4 regions of the Bacillus sp. Hm123 genome follow, and region 3 is predicted to be linked to each of the others. Evidence: predicted binding sites of a transcription regulator. Region 3 holds the regulator's gene; each other region holds the start of a gene.
The links. The regulator Rex, encoded in region 3, represses fermentation and respiration genes when NADH is low (regulators of the CRP and FNR family bind a similar motif). The targets are predictions, from matches to a motif close to TTGTGAAATATTTCACAA.

Region 1 (3,131 bases), 1.5 Mb from region 3:
CATATACGGCAGAAATACCGAACGAGCCGCCGATGGCAATCATCGGACCAACAGCGGTGAAGGTACAGCCTAGCACCACTGGCAAGCCTATTCCTAAGAAACGTCCCTTCCACACTTGTAAAAAGGTCGCGATCCCGCACATGAAAATATCAATCGCTACTAAATATGTGAGCTGCTCCGCTGTTAATCCTAATGCTCCACCAACAATCAATGGAACAATGACCGCTCCCGCATACATCGCTAATACATGCTGCAAGCCTAGTGAAGCGGTTTTTAGCACCGATGTTTTCATACGCGAGCCTCCTCGACAAAGGTCACTTCGCCATTTTCAAGCGATTGTACACGAGCAAGCGACTCCACGCGGACATTCTTTTCTTCTAGTAGCTTTCTTCCATCTTGGAACGACTTCTCAATGACAATTCCAATACCAGCCACATGCACACCCGCTTGCTCGGCAATGTTTAATAATCCTAAAGCCGCTTGTCCGTTCGCTAGAAAATCATCAATAATCAAGACGCGATCTTCTTTATTTAAAAAGGCACTAGAAACCGCAATGCGATTCGATTGTTGCTTCGTAAATGAATACACATCCGCTGTTAATAATCCTTCTGTTAACGTCAACGATTGACGCTTTCTAGCAAAGATCACCGGTACACCCATCTCTAGTCCAGCCATCACACTTGGCGCAATCCCACTAGATTCAATCGTTAAAATTTTCGTAATGCCCTCTTCTGCAAATAAGCGAGCAAATTCTTGTCCCATTTCTTTCATTAATACTGGGTCAATTTGGTGATTTAAAAAGGCATCTACTTTTAATACTTCATTTGAAAGCACTTTGCCTTCTTCGATAATTTTTTGTTTTAAACGATCCATCTCTATTTCCCCCTCAACAATAGTTGATCTTTGGGGCATAAAAAAGCCCAAAGATCATTACATTCCTCAAAAAAAGAGTGAAGCAATGCCCTCTGGGTTCTTTCGCTGCATTCATACAGCCACTGCTCACTCATAGTCAGACGATTTACGGTCATCCGGTAGAAACTTGCAGGCCCTATCCCCGCGATTATATGAGCGAATGATATTTTTTAATGTATTCACATTATATCAGCAAAACAAAGAAATTCAAGTTTATTTACGAACATTAAGAGTTTTTTCATAAAAATTATTCGTAAAATGAACTTTTTTTCCATTCCTACTCCTCATTCATTTGACCTTTTCTTTACATATCCTTCATACATTCTTCACATTTATTTCACAAATCCACTTCTGTTTTGTGATAATTCTCACAGAAGAAATCCATTCCCACTCTTATGATGATGGTAACGAAAGATATTCGATAGGAGAAGAAGGAGTGAGATCCGTGGCAAAGCTTGAAACGAAAGAAATGACAGAAGTGAAAGTAAATCCAGAAGATTCTTCATCGTTGAAAGGTACGTTGTACGCTGTATTTGGCATAGGAATATTTCTTGTCATCACTTGGCTTATCGTTTTTTCCATTTTCTTAGAACGCAATTAGGAGAGGAGTTATAAATTATGCATCTTCATCGTTATGAAAAATGGTGGTTAACCTTTGGGATTGCATCTTTAGTCGTCTTTCTTGTTATTTTAGGAATTAGCGCTTTCCATCAAGGTCATCAACCTCCTAGTGCGAATGCTGTTATCAATCATGAAAAAGTAGAACAAATTAAGCCGTTTGATCAACCAGGCTTAACGAAAGTGGAAGGAAAAGATTGGGATTACGAATTAGTCGTACTTGCATCCGCATTCTTTTATGATCCCGGTGAAGTCGAAATTCCAGTAGGTTCAACAGTAAAAGTGATTGCGACAACAAAAGATGTCGTGCATGGTTTTGAAGTAGCTGGCACGAATATTAACATGATGCTTGTTCCAGGTCACGTGAACGAATTAGTCACAACTTTTGATAAAGCTGGCGAATATCTCGTTGTTTGTAATGAATACTGTGGTACTGGTCACCACACAATGAAATCGATGTTTAAGGTGGTGGAAGAACAATGAAAAACCCATTGACAAAAGTCGATCGCCGCGATGCTAAATTAGCAATGGCTCATATGTATGTTGCGTTCGCAGCTCTTGCTCTCGGAGGGCTTGCTGGTTTACTTCAAGTATTAGTTCGCTCTGGACGCTTTGAGTTACCATTAAATATCGGCTATTATCAAGTATTAACGACACATGGTGTATTACTCGGACTCGTTTTAACTACTTTCTTTATTCTTGGCTTTCAAACAGCAGGTGTCAGTCGTACAGCTGGTACATTATCTAACAAGCAACGTCTAACAGGATGGATTGGCTTTTGGGTGATGTTAATCGGTACAACGATGGCTGCAACTATGATTCTATTAAATGAAGCAACTGTTCTTTATACATTTTATGCCCCATTAAAAGCTCACTGGATTTTCTATCTTGGATTAACATTCGTTGTTGTTGGTAGCTGGTTAGTTGGATTTGCACAAGTAGCGAAATACATCTCTTGGCGCAAAGAAAACCCTGGCCAACCTGGACCGCTCTTTACGTTTATGGCTGTCATCAATATCGTTCTCTGGTTCGTGGCAACAATCGGTGTAGCAACAGAAGTTATCTTCCAATTACTTCCTTGGTCTTTAGGCTTAGTCGATCGTGTAGACGTACTCATTAGCCGTACACTATTCTGGTATTTCGGACATCCGCTCGTTTACTTCTGGTTACTTCCAGCATATATGTGTTGGTATGTCATCATTCCGAAAATCGTCGGCGGAAAAATCTTCTCTGACTCCCTAGCAAGACTGTCCTTTATCTTATTCTTATTATTCTCTGTGCCGGTCGGTTTTCACCATCAGTTAACAGAGCCCGGAATTAGCCCATTCTGGAAATTCCTTCAGGTCGTATTAACGATGATGGTCGTTATTCCATCGTTAATGACAGCGTTTAGCTTATTTGCGACATTTGAGTTATACGGTCGTTCTCGTGATGCGAAAGGGTTATTTGACTGGTTTAAAATGCTTCCTTGGAAAGATGCGCGCTTTGTCGTTCCATTTATCGGAATGGTCGCTTTCATCCCGGCTGGAGCTGGCGGAATCATTAATGCTTCCAACCAAATGAACCAAGTTGTTCATAATACGATTTGGGTAACAGGCCAT
Region 2 (3,131 bases), 1.5 Mb from region 3:
ATTGTCAAAGAGAAAGCCAAAAAGCCAACTCAGTCATCCTGAGTTGGCCCAATCATCATTTATTACTTCGCGATTAATTCAAATGATTGAAGCATTCCTTTTTGTGTTTGCTTCAATTGATTAATTAAATCCTCACAAGCTTTTAATACTTCCGCACGGTTTTGCTGCTGTGCTTCAAGTGCATTTTTATATGTTTCTTCTAAATGAGCTTGAGATTTAGATAGCATTTCAACAGAAGCTTTCCCTGGACTCATTGCTAGTTCTTGAGTCGTATAGCTAATTTCCTCTAACTGATCCACCCATTCAGCTAAGTTTTTGCCACCAAGTTCTTGTTGATTCCAGGAAGAGTTCATCATACCCGTCTTCCATTCTGAAGACAACTTTTTAGAGTTTTCTTCTAACTTAGAGATTTGCGCACGACTAGAATTGATCCAATCCTTTTGTCTTTCAAACACTTGTAATGTTCTTTGCTCTAATCCATCTTGAGAAGAGTAGAATGTCTTAAATCCATTAAACCAACCGTCCCAAAACACATCGATTACGTCAATAGACTTGTTTGTTTCTTTTTTATTTGTCACTTTAAAGCCCTCCATTTAATTGAATTAAGGTCAAGTAGACCTTATATAAAAACTTATACAATCGCCAAATTATTCCTTTGTCAATTGCAAAGCTTTACAAAAATTATGCTGTCTGCACTGAAGAGGTCTCGTCTATTTTTTCGATTGATCGTCTTTATTCGTTGTGAATCCTGGTGGCATAAAAAACTGGCTGTATACATTGAAAAACTGATCAAGCATTTTTTGATACTGCTCTAGTGAAGCGGCCCACATCTGTAAATATTGCTCCCCTGCCGATGTAATCGAATAAATTCGCTTAGCAGGGCCTCCTGATGATGTATCCCACTCAGAAGTGACAAACTCATCCTTTTCCAATTGCCTCAATGTTCTATAAAAATTCCCTTGATCAATGGAATGAAACCCAAATTGAATAAGTTTTTGCATTAATTCATATCCGTGGGCATTCCAATCTCGTAAAAGAAGCAAAAGGACAGGAACCATAAAATTTTTCGGTGCGCCTGCTACATTTTTTTTCCCGTCTTTATCTTCTTTAGAGCTACGTCGGTTGGCAACCATCGCTATCACCTACTATATCTTTAATATTGCTTATATGTGTAATTTACACCTATATGCATTTTAAGTCAAGCGTTTCATTACCTACAAATATTGACAAAACCCATCTAAATCGACAACATCTGTAAAAAATATTGTCAGAATTATGGGATTATGAGTAGAATTTCACGTTTTTTTTTGGAACAAAAGATGGCTCATGTGTATTATCCTAAATATATAGCAATAGTTTTAAGATTTTCAAAAAACAAAAAATTAAAAGGAGTTAACGCGTAATGACCCAACAAACATTGCCAGACCCATTTACTGTGTGGAAAAGTTTTTACGAAAAAACAGAAGCTAGTTGGAATGATGTTCTCCACGAAACGATGCAGCAAGAGGCTTATGCTGAATGGATGGGCCAAACGCAAAACGCTTATTTGCAATTTCAGGAACTCATCCAAAAGACAACAGATGCATATTTAAAGCAAATGAATATGCCAACTCGTGAAGAAATTTCTAGCGTAGCCTCTTTAATTATTAATGTAGAAGAAAAAGTAGAAGAGCTGGATCAAAAAGTGGAAGATGAACTTTTAAACAGCCCTACTTTAGCTGAAATTAGCAAATTAAAAACAACGGTGGCTAGACTAGATAAAAAGATGGATCGAGTTTTAAAAGCATTGCAGCAAGTAGAGGAAGCAGCAACTGCACCGGAGCAACCGGAAAAAACTTCTGCTTCAACGGAAGCGGCTCCACCAAAAACAACACCACCCGCTTCACAACAAAAGAAATAAAGCGCTTAATCACACGTTATCTTCTAAAAACCTACATAAGGAGTGTATATAAATGGCAATCATTGAAAAGGAACTCATCCAAAAGAATGAAGATTTGTTAAGTTTAAAAGGGAAAGTTGTTATTGTAACAGGCGGCTCTCGCGGAATCGGTGCTACAATCGCGAAAGAACTAGCAAAAAAAGGGGCTAATGTTGTCATTAACTATAACTCAAGTTCAGATGCAGCTAAAGCTGTCGTAGAAGATATTGAAGGCTTTGGCGGGTCAGCAGTAGCTTTCAAAGCAAACGTTGCAAGCTTAGAAGAATCTCAACAATTAATTGAAGAAACGAAAAAGCAATTTGGCAAAATTGACATTCTTGTCAATAATGCTGGAATTACAAAAGATCGTTCATTCAAAAAGCTTAGTGAAGAAGAGTGGTACGATGTTATTAACATCAATTTAAATAGCATTTATCACACAACGTCTGCTGTTATCCATACAATGCTTGAGCAAAAATATGGTCGCATTATTAACATTAGCTCCATCGTTGGACAAGCAGGCGCCTTCGGTCAAACAAACTACTCTGCTTCAAAAGCAGGAATGATCGGCTTTACTAAATCTTTAGCTTTAGAAACAGCTAAAAATGGAATTACAGTGAATGCGATTTGCCCTGGCTATATCGAAACGGAAATGTCTGCAGCCATTCCAGATAATATTCTAGAGCAAATCGTGTCAAAGATTCCTATGAAACGCTTAGGGAAAACTTCCGAAGTAGCAGAAGCGGTTCTATTCCTCGCAAACAGCGATTACATTACAGGTCAATGCATCAACGTAAACGGTGGCGCATATATGTAATCAAAGCAAAATCGTTTGCTTGTAACATTTAAAAAGGGGGAATGCGATCGTGTACGCTACGACGAAAGAAATGGAAGCTTGGGTTAATACGTTACCGGAAAATATCCAAAAAAGCTATTATCGCTTTAAACGAGTATCCGAGGTGTTAACAAAAGAACCGGAACCACAAGTCGGTCTAACACCTAAAGAAGTCATTTGGACAAAAAATAAAGCCAAGCTATACCGTTACCAACCGGCAAAAGAAAAGACAAATAAAGTGCCGCTATTAATGATTTATGCGCTGATTAATAAGCCATATATATTAGACTTAACGCCCGGCAGTAGCTTAATCGAATATTTAACGGATCAGGGCCATGACGTTTACTTATTAGATTGGGGTACGCCTGGTTATGAAGA
Region 3 (3,131 bases):
GCGGATATCTTTTTCCGGAGTGCCTGAATAGTCATCCCATAGTTCGTTTAATACCGTTTTATTCGAGGTTAATTCTGCTTGCTCTTGATCGTAATAGCCGATAGAGACATTCGTTCCGAGTGTAAATGCACCTGCTAACACCGGAAGTTTATTGACGACAGTTTTCAAGAGGGTCGATTTCCCAGCTCCATTCGGTCCAACGAGTGCGATGCTGTCTTCTCTGGAAACGAGTGTCGTTAAGTGGGGAGCGATCGTTTTCTCTTCATAACCGATAGATAAATCATTGACTTTTAACACTTCATTCCCGCTTTGCTTTTCAATCGTAAACAAAAAGCTGGCCGATTTCTCATCTCCATCTGGGCGGTTCATTAATTCCATCCGCTGTAATTGTTTTCTTCGGCTTTGTGCTCGTTTTGTTGTCGATGCACGGGCAATATTGCGCTGAATAAAATCTTCAAGCTTCGCGACTTGCTCTTGCTGCTTTTCAAACATTTTCATTTCTTTTTCATACTGTTCCGCTTTTTGAACTAAATATTTGCTGTAGTTTCCATGAAATTTCTTCACTTTATGGCGAGATACTTCGTATACTTGTGTGACCACTTTGTCGAGGAAGTAACGGTCATGCGAGACGATTAAAATCGCGCCGCTGTAGTTTTGTAAATATTGTTCAAGCCAAGAAAGTGTTTGAATGTCTAAATGGTTCGTCGGCTCATCGAGTATTAAAATATCCGGCTTCGTTAACAGTAGCTTTCCTAATGCAAGCCGTGTTTTTTGTCCGCCGCTTAATGTCGATATTTTCGTGGAGTAATCAAAGTCGTGAAAGTTTAACCCGTGCAAAATCGAACGGATATCCGCTTCAAATTGATAGCCGCCTAGCTCTTTAAATTTATTTTGTAGCACATCGTATTCACTCATAACTTTATTGTAAGTGGCTTCATTTTCATATACGTCAGGATTCGACATTTGCGCTTCGAGACGGCGAATCGTCTGTTCCATCTCTTGCAAATGAGCAAAGACTGACAGCATTTCCTCCCAAATGGATAGGTCAGATTCTAAGCCGGTATTTTGGGCTAAGTAACCGATCGTCACACCCTTTGGCTTCATAATTTCTCCGGAGTCATACGAAAGATGGCCAGCAATTATTTTTAAAAGAGTCGATTTCCCTGCACCATTGCGGCCAACGAGGGCAATTCGATCCTTCGTTTGTACTTCTAATTTTATATTTGATAGGATCAGTTCAGCTCCGAAATACTTCGATAGCTGTTGAACTTGTAACAAAATCATCTTTTTCACCTCTATTTTCAGTGTATCCCATTCTACTAGTAGGAGCAATGTTGTAAGTTTGTTTCTCTTAATTGTGAAAAGGTAGACAAAGGTATAGGACAAAAAACGTAAATTATTGTATCATAACACGTAAGGGAAAAATAATGGAAGCGTTAACAAGTAAGTTAGTTGTAGTTGTGGGGGTATGATAAATGAATCAAGATTCAACGAAAATTCCGCAGGCAACAGCGAAGCGTCTGCCGTTGTACTACCGTTTCATCCAAAATTTACACTCTTCTGGAAAGCAAAGAGTTTCTTCGGCAGAATTAAGTGAGGCTGTTAAAGTGGACTCAGCAACAATTCGTCGGGACTTTTCTTATTTCGGAGCACTTGGAAAGAAAGGGTACGGTTACAATGTCAGCTATTTGCTATCTTTCTTTCGGAAAACATTAGACCAAGATGAAGTGACCAACGTAGCGTTAATTGGTGTAGGGAATTTAGGGACGGCTTTTTTGAATTATAATTTCATGAAAAATAATAATACGAAAATCCAAATGGCCTTTGATGTAGCTCACGATAAAGTGGGGACCATTATTGGAGATGTTCCCATTTATCATTTAGATGATTTAGAGGAGAAGTTGAAGGAAGCAGCGGTCCAGGTGGCTATTTTGACTGTGCCCTCTCAGGCGGCTCAAGGCATTACTGATCGACTGGCTGCCTCTAACATTAAAGGACTGTTAAACTTTACACCTGCACGATTAACGGTTCCGTCGTCGATTCGAGTACATTACATTGATCTTGCGGTCGAACTACAGTCATTAGTCTATTTTTTAAAGCATTATCCAGAAGTAACAGAAGAAAAGCCGGAATAGAAAAATATTGAAAAATCGGGTATGATGAAGGGGAGGGGGTGGTGTACGGATGACAATGGGTATAGGCAGTATTATATTAATTGCTGTCGTAGCACTATTGATTTTTGGACCGAAGAAGCTTCCTGAACTTGGACGGGCAGCTGGAGATACATTAAAGGAATTTAAACATGCAACAAAAGGGCTGGCAGACGATGACGACAAGCCAGCAGACAAAAAAGATCCCCAGTAATGAAGGATGAATGATCATGAGTCGACAAGACATGACGGTATATGAACACATTGGCGAATTGCGAAAACGGCTCATTATAGTAGTCGTTTTCTTCTTCTTTGCTATGATCGCCAGCCTATTTCTAGCAGAACCAATTATTCGTTATTTACAGCAGGCCGATGAGGCGAAGGAATTAACGATGAACGCTTTTCGGGTAACCGACCCATTAAAGATTTATTTTCAAATGGCTTTTGTGCTAGCCATTATTATAACGTCACCAATGATCCTCTTTCAGCTTTGGGCATTTGTTAGCCCGGGATTATTAGAGAAAGAGAGAAGAGTGACACTTAGTTACATTCCGGTATCGGTGTTGCTTTTTCTAGGGGGATTGTCATTTGCTTATTTTATTTTATTTCCGTACATTATTCATTTCATGATGAATTTATCAGGGAAATTAAATATTGAGCAAGTGATTGGCATTAATGAGTATTTTCAATTTTTGTTTCAAATTACGATTCCATTCGGTTTTCTGTTTCAATTGCCTGTTGTCACCTTGTTTTTAACGAGGCTCGGCATCATCACCCCGATGTTTTTGGCGCAAATTCGTCGATATGCCTATTTCGTCTTACTAGTTATTGCTGCACTTATTACGCCACCAGATATTATGTCGCATATGATGGTGACTGTGCCACTGTTCATCTTGTATGAAGTAAGTATTTGGATTTCGAAAATTGGTTATAGAAAAGCGATAGCAGCAGAAATTGAAGCAGAGAATGTAGAACAAGAAT
Region 4 (3,131 bases), 570 kb from region 3:
TGATAGCGATTGTTGTTACACAAGCAAGTAATAGAGCCGTTCCAGTTGCCCCAATAAAATCTAAGCTTATATTGATTGAAGATCCTGGAATTACAAACTTAATGATAGAATTGTGAAGGACGTTACCTTCAGCAAATAGGGTTTTAAAAGTCGCAGAGCTCCAAATTAACACATAAACCGTTAACAATAAGAATGGAGACCATGCTTTAACAACCTCGCCAATAGAGTATGTCTCAACTTTATTTTCTTTCCCATTAAGTGTGAAAATATTTTTCGGTTTCCACTTTTTAAGGAAGATAGTTAAAACTCCCATCGTGATTAAAGCTGGTATAATGTCAGCTAACTCTGGACCAACGAATACAGTCATGAATGCTTGAGTAGCTGAATAAACGATGCCTGTAACTAAAAGAGCTGGGAATATTTCTTTAATACCTTTGAACCCATCAAGAACCCAAATTAATACAAATGGAATGATGAAGTTTGTAATTGGCAAAATGAACGCACTGATCTTAGATACATCCATTGCTGTGACACCTTCTAGACCGAATGTATCAATAATACCTACAGGAATACCGATCGCTCCAAACGCACCAGCAGCCGCATTAGCAATTAAGCAAAGCATCGCTGCTTGTAACGGTTGAAAGCCTAATGAAATTAATAATACGGCACAAATGGCAATCGGAACACCGAAGCCAGCAGCCCCTTCAAGAAAGGCACTTAAGCAAAAGCCGATTAATAAAAGCTGAAGGCGTTGATCTTGTGTAATACTAGCAATACTTCCACGCAAAGTGTCAAATAGCCCAGATTTCACTGAGATTTTGTATAACCAAACAGCCATGACAATGATATATCCAATCGGGAAAATACCTTGAATCAATCCTTGAATCACACTACCGACCGATTCACCTGCTGGTAATTTAAATATGAAAAATGTAATTGCGAAGGTAACGGCTAAATTAAGTAGTGCTGCATTCAGTCCTTTCATTTTAAACACGGTTAAACATAAAAGGAACAAGATGATTGGCACCGCAGCAACCAGTGCTGAGATACCAAGATGATTAAATGGATCAAAAGTTTCTACTAACATAGTTAAGACTCCTCTTCGTCAATCAAATTATGTCCAAATCTGTGCTTGAATCTCTTTCAATGTTTTCACGGAGCCATCGAATTGAGCCTTTTCCTGTTCATTTAACGAGAGTTCTAAGACGGTTTTTGCACCGGTTCTATTTAAAACAGTAGGTACTCCGATGTATACATCATGATGTCCATATTCACCCTCTAAAAGTGAACCAACTGGTAAGGTGATCTGATGATCTTGCAAGATGGCTTTCGTTATTTTCGCTAATCCCATCGCAATTCCATAGTAAGTGGCACCTTTTGCTTCAATAATTTTATAGGCTGCGTCACGTACTTGAATGGAGATTTCTGCTTTTCTTTCATCCGTTAACTTTGGTGCGACTGGGATACTGGAAATATTGGCTGAGCTCCAAACGGGTAGTTGTGAATCGCCATGCTCACCGATAATATAGGCGTGCACACTTGTAGGTGCAGTATTGAACTCTTGACCTAATAAAGAGCGGAAGCGGGCTGAATCCAATACGGTTCCTGAACCAATAACTCTCTCTTTCGGCAGACCAGAGTATTTCCATGTGGCGTAAGCTAAAATGTCTACGGGGTTAGTAGCAACTAAAAAGATGCCATTAAATCCAGAATCCATCACTTGGCCGACAATTGATTCAAAAATCTTTACATTCTTCTGGACGAGATCTAATCTAGTTTCCCCTGGTTTTTGCGCTGCTCCTGCACAAATGACGACGATTGCAGCATCCTTACAATCTTCATACGAACCAAAAGTGATACTCATTGGACTAGGCGCGTACACAACTCCGTGATCCAAATCCATGACATCGCCTTTCGTCTTTCCTTCGTTTAAATCAATAAGAACGAGCTCACTACTAATTCCTTGATTCATTAAAGCAAATGCATAACTTGAGCCGACAGCACCTGTTCCAATTAACACCACTTTATTTCCTAATGTCATTTCCAAAGAAAATTCCCTCCAATTAAATCAGATTGGTGAAACATTTCAGAAACCGACATAAAAAATACCACATTTTCGGATTTTTTTCTAGTCCATTTTGTGAAAAAAATTTTACAAGTTTAGTTTGTCATATTTATAAGGAAGAAATTCGTCCAATAATTATCATTTTTATTATGTAGAGAATATGATTCAGCAATTAAAGGTCAGCCACAACTAAAATAGACTCATCATCACTTTTGGTGATGATGAGTCTATTTTACTATAATAAAGTGTGATTACAATGCTTCTTTAATTACTTTTTTGTAGTAAAGCACGGATAATAGGCCGAAGATGGAGTATAGGCCAGTGTAGATGACCATGACAATGATCATCGGCGTCCAAACTTCGGTACCGAATAGGAACCAACCGGATTGGACGGCAAAGTAGCTGTGTAGTAAGCCGACGACTAATGGGATACCAAAATTAAAGAGCTGTTTAATTTGGATTCCTTTTAATAGATCGCCTTGTGTGTAGCCGAGTTTTCTTAAGATCGTGTAATTGCTTCTCTCTTCTTCGCTCTCATCCATTTGCTTAAAGTACAGAATACAGCCAGAGGTGATGAGGAACGTAAGGCCTAAGAAGCCGACGATAAACATGGCAAGTCCCATAGTTGATTTCTGTTGCGAGGCCATTTCTAGTTGAGAATGATTGCTTCCTTGTTCACTAGAAGAGAATGTCTCGAACAGATCGTTTGCTTTCTTAATGTTTTCTTTATCTTTAATATCAATGCCGATGTAAATGGATGATTCCATTTGGATGGTTGGATCAAGATCCTTCTTTAAGCGTTCAAAAATTGTGTCGTCAACGATAAGGGTAGGTAAACCACCAGCAGTGAAATAAAAGGATGCCACAAAATCCTCATTTAACCCGATATAATTTTGAGTAATGACATTATTTTTTCCTTTTAATCCAATCTTTCCATCATCTTTTAAAGGCATGAACTTCTTAAATAAGTCGTTATAGCCAGTGAACATCGCTTCATCTGCCGATAGATCGATGTCTTTTATTGCTTTGTCACTGATGACTGGAAGCTGGGAGTTTTCAAGGTCCA

Region 1: the regulator Rex is predicted to act here: its motif matches at 1,269-1,286, upstream of ACSVDJ_RS10355 (cytochrome c oxidase subunit 2A).
Region 2: the regulator Rex is predicted to act here: its motif matches at 1,284-1,301, upstream of ACSVDJ_RS13390 (poly(R)-hydroxyalkanoic acid synthase subunit PhaE).
Region 4: the regulator Rex is predicted to act here: its motif matches at 2,075-2,092, upstream of ACSVDJ_RS18315 (L-lactate dehydrogenase).

What each region holds. Positions count from the first base shown of each region.
Region 1 covers NZ_CM200277.1:2,006,752-2,009,882, forward strand. The annotation lists gene ACSVDJ_RS10345 (nucleobase:cation symporter-2 family protein) at 1-292, opposite strand, end outside; gene ACSVDJ_RS10350 (xanthine phosphoribosyltransferase) at 289-873, opposite strand; purine riboswitch at 987-1,088, opposite strand; gene ACSVDJ_RS10355 (cytochrome c oxidase subunit 2A) at 1,349-1,513, shown strand; gene ACSVDJ_RS10360 (cytochrome c oxidase subunit II) at 1,531-2,013, shown strand; gene ACSVDJ_RS10365 (b(o/a)3-type cytochrome-c oxidase subunit 1) at 2,010-3,131, shown strand, end outside.
Region 2 covers NZ_CM200277.1:2,567,612-2,570,742, forward strand. The annotation lists gene phaP (polyhydroxyalkanoic acid inclusion protein PhaP) at 63-578, opposite strand; gene phaQ (poly-beta-hydroxybutyrate-responsive repressor) at 711-1,133, opposite strand; gene ACSVDJ_RS13390 (poly(R)-hydroxyalkanoic acid synthase subunit PhaE) at 1,403-1,900, shown strand; gene fabG (3-oxoacyl-[acyl-carrier-protein] reductase) at 1,995-2,735, shown strand; gene phaC (class III poly(R)-hydroxyalkanoic acid synthase subunit PhaC) at 2,806-3,131, shown strand, end outside.
Region 3 covers NZ_CM200277.1:489,068-492,198, forward strand. The annotation lists gene ACSVDJ_RS02740 (ABC-F family ATP-binding cassette domain-containing protein) at 1-1,284, opposite strand, end outside; gene ACSVDJ_RS02745 (redox-sensing transcriptional repressor Rex) at 1,476-2,135, shown strand; gene ACSVDJ_RS02750 (twin-arginine translocase TatA/TatE family subunit) at 2,185-2,364, shown strand; gene tatC (twin-arginine translocase subunit TatC) at 2,381-3,131, shown strand, end outside.
Region 4 covers NZ_CM200277.1:3,515,087-3,518,217, reverse strand. The annotation lists gene ACSVDJ_RS18320 (L-lactate permease) at 1-1,087, opposite strand, end outside; gene ACSVDJ_RS18315 (L-lactate dehydrogenase) at 1,115-2,047, opposite strand; gene ACSVDJ_RS18310 (FtsX-like permease family protein) at 2,317-3,131, opposite strand, start outside.